DNA from 2 places in the Micromonospora sp. CNZ322 genome. Region 2 is predicted to be linked to the other one. Evidence: riboswitches for the same ligand, from Rfam matches in the RefSeq annotation. Region 2 holds a riboswitch; the other holds the start of a gene.
What was found. Region 2 has a riboswitch for ZMP and ZTP ahead of FB453_RS23270 (bifunctional 5,10-methylenetetrahydrofolate dehydrogenase/5,10-methenyltetrahydrofolate cyclohydrolase). Riboswitches for the same ligand answer to the same signal wherever they lie in the genome.

Region 1: another riboswitch for ZMP and ZTP. It lies ahead of FB453_RS06120 (glycine hydroxymethyltransferase); the one in region 2 lies ahead of FB453_RS23270 (bifunctional 5,10-methylenetetrahydrofolate dehydrogenase/5,10-methenyltetrahydrofolate cyclohydrolase).

What each region holds. Positions count from the first base shown of each region.
Region 1 covers NZ_VITD01000002.1:235,210-237,671, forward strand. The annotation lists gene FB453_RS06120 (glycine hydroxymethyltransferase) at 1-1,002, opposite strand, end outside; ZMP/ZTP riboswitch at 1,022-1,111, opposite strand; gene FB453_RS06125 (SDR family NAD(P)-dependent oxidoreductase) at 1,261-2,067, shown strand; gene FB453_RS06130 (hemerythrin domain-containing protein) at 2,128-2,462, opposite strand, start outside.
Region 2 covers NZ_VITD01000010.1:181,146-183,607, forward strand. The annotation lists gene FB453_RS23260 (CU044_5270 family protein) at 1-584, opposite strand, end outside; gene FB453_RS23265 (sigma-70 family RNA polymerase sigma factor) at 601-1,170, opposite strand; ZMP/ZTP riboswitch at 1,409-1,490, shown strand; gene FB453_RS23270 (bifunctional 5,10-methylenetetrahydrofolate dehydrogenase/5,10-methenyltetrahydrofolate cyclohydrolase) at 1,504-2,403, shown strand.

The DNA of each region.
Region 1 (2,462 bases), on a different contig from region 2:
GTTGTCGACGATCCGCTGGGCGTAGTCGGCGAAGTCGGGCCGGCGGGCCTCGGCGAGCGCGACCGCCTTGGCTGCCATCACGTGCGGAAGCGGACCGCCGAGCACCATCGGGCAGCCCCGGTCCACCTGGTCGGCCAACTCCGGCTGGCAGAGCACCATGCCGCCGCGCGGGCCGCGCAACGACTTGTGCGTGGTGGTCGTGACGATGTGCGCGTGCGGCACCGGGTCGAAGTCGCCGGTGAACACCTTGCCGGCCACCAGGCCCGCGAAGTGCGCCATGTCGACCATGAAGGTGGCGCCGACCGAGTCGGCGATCTCGCGCAGGATCCGGAAGTTCACCTTCCGGGGGTACGCCGAGTAGCCGCCCACCAGGATCAGCGGCTTGAACTCGCGGGCGGCCTCGGCCACCCGGTCGTAGTCGATCAGGCCGGTCGCCGGGTCGGTGCCGTAGCTGCGCTGGTCGAACATCTTGCCGGAGATGTTCGGCCGGAAACCGTGGGTGAGGTGGCCGCCGGCGTCCAGCGACATGCCGAGCATCCGCTGGTTGCCCAGCTCGCGACGCAGCGCGAACCAGTCGGCCTCGGTGAGGTCGTTGACCTGGCGGACCTGGGCCTTCTTCAGGGCGGGGGACTCCACCCGGTCGGCCAGCACCGCCCAGAAGGCGACCAGGTTGGCGTCGATGCCCGAGTGCGGCTGCACGTACGCGTGCGCGGCGCCGAACAGCTCCCGGGCGTGCTCGGCGGCGAGCGCCTCGACGGTGTCGACGTTCTGGCAGCCGGCGTAGAAGCGGCGCCCGACGGTGCCCTCGGCGTACTTGTCGCTGAACCAGTTGCCCATGGCCAGCAGGGTCGCCGGGGAGGCGTAGTTCTCGCTGGCGATCAGCTTGAGCGACTCCCGCTGGTCGGTCAGTTCGGCGCCGATGGCGTCGGCGACCCGCGGCTCGACAGCCCGGATCACCTCAAGGGCACTCCGGAATGCGGTGGATTCGGCGTTGCGGGACATGCGACCTCCAACAGACGTGCGGGAAGGCCCAGGCGCTCGGCAAACGTCCACGTGACGAGGCCGCTCCCCGATGGTTCTCCATCCCCACGCGCCAGTAACGGCCCGGGAGGATCCTACCGGGCCGGAACCGGCCGTTCGGGCCGCCCTCCGGGAGGCGACCCCGCCGACGTGATTGGGCGATGCGTCGCGGGGCACACGGTAGGTGACCACCGCACCGTCACGGGTGCGGCCAGGGTTCGCACAGAAGGAGTCGAGAACATGACCACACCCACCTCCGACCGGCCGCTCGCCCTGGTGACTGGGGCCTCCAGCGGGATCGGGTACGAGCTGGCGGCGCAGTTCGTCGAGCACGGCTTCGACCTCGTCATCGCGGCCGAGGACGACGGCATCGAAGCGGCCGCGCAGAAGCTGCGCCGCGACGGCGGCCCGCAGATCTGGTCGGTCCGCGTCGACCTGGCCCGCGAGCAGGGCGTGACGGAACTGGTGGCCGCCGTCACCGCGACCGGACGGCCGCTGGACGCGCTGGCGCTCAACGCCGGTCGGGGCGCCGGTGGCGCCTTCGTCGGCGGCACCGACCTCGCTGACGAGTTGGAGATCGTCGACCTCAACGTGCGCTCGACGGTGCACCTGGCGAAGCGGCTGCTGCCCGGGATGGTCGAGCGGGGCACGGGTCGGGTCCTCTTCACCTCGTCGATCGCCTCCACCATGCCGGGGCCGTTCCAGGCGGTCTACAACGCGTCGAAGTCGTTCGTGCAGTCCTTCGCCGAGGCGCTGCGCAACGAGCTGAAGGACACCGGCGTCACTGTGACCTCGCTGATGCCCGGGCCGACCGACACGGAGTTCTTCGACCGGGCCGACATGGAGGACACCCGGGTGGGCTCGGGAAAGAAGGACGACCCGGCGAAGGTCGCCGAGCAGGGCTTCGAGGCGATGATGAGGGGTGATCAGACGATCACCGCCGGCTCGCTGATGAACAAGGTGCAGACCGCCGCCGGCAAGATCATTCCGGACAAGCTCAAGTCCGAGCAGCACCGCCGGATGGCCGAGCCGGGATCCGGCAGCTGACCCGTGGTGCACGACGAAGGGCCCGGCCTGATGCCGGGCCCTTCGGTGTGAGCGGGTGCCTCAGGCCGTCACCGCATCGAGCGCCTTCTTGATCGCCTTCGGCGCGGTGGGGGTACGCGGCGCGTCCGCGCGCAGCGCGATCATCTTCTCGCCGATCTCCTGGAGCTGCTTGCGGCCCAGCGCGTCGCGGACCTTGGGGAACCACTCCTGCTCTTCCTCCTCGACGTGGTGGGTGACGTTCTCGATCAGCACCGTCGTCTTGGCGTTGAACCGCTCGTCGTCGGCGTTCATGCTGGCCAGCTCGGCGCAGAGCACATCGGCGACGTGGTGCTCCTCGTACGACTCGAGGATGTCGTCCTCCAGGTCGGGCAGTAGCCGGCGGATCTCCGGATACA
Region 2 (2,462 bases):
TCCCGAAGGTGACGCAGCAGCTCGTCCGGATCGGTGGGCAGGTCGCCGTGGTACGCGGGCGGCTGGAACGCGTCGAGGTCCTTAGTGGGATCGGCGGCATCGCCCATGCGGAGCACCCGCAGCTCGCCCCACCCGTTCGGGTCGTTCTCCGGTCGGTAGCGTCCCTGCGTGTACGCGACTCCGCCGGCCGACTGCCACAGTTGGTTCCGCACGGTCTGGTAAGGCCCGGTGTCCGGCAGGTCCCGGATCGTCACCAGGGATTCCGTGAAGACGTACTGATCGGGTCGGGCGGTGAGCTCCGGCTGTTGCCGGGCCGCGTCGGCCGCCAGATGGAAGATCTCCGACGCGCTGGCAGTCGGCGGCGGCTGGTCGCCCACCCTGATCGTCTGGACCGCCAACGCACCGGCGGTCAGCGTCACCGCCAGCCCGAACGCTCCGACGAGGCGCCAACCGCGCAGGAACCGGGTACGTCGTCCGGCGGGACGGGCCGCCGACGCCACCTCGGCCCGTTGGGCCACGTGTGCGGTCAGATCCCTGAGGAGCTGCTCCTCGAAACCCTGCGGCGACCGTTCCGTCTCGTTCATCGTCATCTCCGTCTCATCAGGCGAGGGTGGTGACCGGGCGGGCGAGCACGGCGCGGACGACGCGGCGGGCACGATGCAGGCGGACCCGAGCGGCGACCGGTGACATCCCGAGCACTGTCGCCGCCTCCGCGACGGTGAGGCCGTCCACGGCGACGAGTTCGACGAGCGTCCGGGTGCCCTCGGGCAACTCGCTCAGCGCCCCATGGGTGCGGCGAGCCGCGGACTCGGCGTCGATCCGCTCCTCGATCCGGGCGATGTCATCGGGGCCGAGGTCCCGTCGTCCGGCCAGTCGGCCGGTGACCCGCAGCCGTTGGGCCGCCCGACGCCGCTCGTCGCCGATGACGTTGCGGGCCACCCCGTACAGCCAGCCGATCTGGCTACCCCGCTCCGACCGGTAGCCGGCCGCCGACTCGATCACCGCCAGGAACACGTCGGCGGTCAGGTCGGCGGCGAGGTGTGGGTCGTCGACCCGCCGCGCCACGAACCGGCCCACCGCCTCCAGGTGCCGCCGGTAGAAGACCTCGAAGGCCACCGGATCGGCTCCGATGCCGGAGATGTCGTCATCGGCTTGGCTCGGCTCATTCACAGGCCGTCCTCCCTCGTAGCCTTCACACCCCTTCTTCGTGAGGCGGAGCACGAGTGTTACCGAACTGCCCGCCCGGCTCCGTCGGCGGCATCATCCCGACAAGCGGTATACCTCAGGGTCATAAATATGACCGTGAGGTATACCGATGTTCGGCAGCATGCCCCGGTGCGGGTCTGCCCGGCGCTGGCGGCGGCGCTGCTGGTCCAACTGGGCAACCGCCCTGGTGATGCGGCATTATCGAACCACCGGCGACTGGCGGCACGGGGATGGTGGAACCATCGGGGAGCCTCTCGCGGGCGTCGACCGCCTGGGCGCCTGCGTCGAGGAACCGTCATGACCACGACCAGCGAGTCCGCCGAGCACCACACCCCGTCCGGCACGGCCCGGCTCCTGCCGGGTGCACCCGTCGCCGAAGCCGTCCTGGCCGAGACCGCCGCCGCTGCCGCCCGCCTGCGCAACCGCGGCATCACACCGAGCCTCGCCACCATCCTCGTCGGCGACGACGACGCCAGCGCCGGTTACATCGCCATCAAGCAGCGTCAGGCCGCCGCGCTCGGGTTCGCCTCCCCGCACGTGCATCTGCCAGCCACCGCCACCCAGACCGAACTGCACCAGGCCATTGCCCGGTTCAACACCGATCCGGGCGTGCACGGGTTGCTCGTGCAGTACCCCGTGCCGGGGCATCTGGACTACGACGCGGCGTTGCAGACCATCGACCCGGACAAGGACGTCGACGGCATGCATCCGCTGAACATGGGGCGCCTCGCCGTCGGCCTGCCCGGCCCGCTGCCGTGCACCCCCGCCGGCATCGAAGCCCTCCTGGCGTACTACGAGATCCCCGTCGCGGGTCGTGAGGTCGTGATCCTCGGCCGCGGCGCCACCCTCGGCCGGCCCCTGGCGATGCTGCTCGCCCAGAAGCGCCCGACCGCCAACGCCGCCGTCACCGTCGTACACACCGGCGTGCCGGACTGGCCCCGCTACACCCGCCGCGCCGACATCCTCGTCGCCGCCGCCGGCGTACCCGGGATCGTTCAGCCTGAGCACGTCAAGCCCGGCGCCGTCGTCATCGGCGCCGGCGTCCGCTACGACGGGCGGCGGCTCCTACCGGACGTGGACGAAGCGTGCGCCGAGGTCGCCGGCGCCATCACGCCCCGGGTCGGCGGCGTCGGTCCGACCACCGTCGCGATGCTGTTCCGCAACGCCGTGCGCGCCGCCGAGCGAGCGAACCAGTAACCAGCGGAGGGCGGAAACGCCGCGAGCGCGGCAGGTGGTCCCTGCCGCGCTCGCGGGTG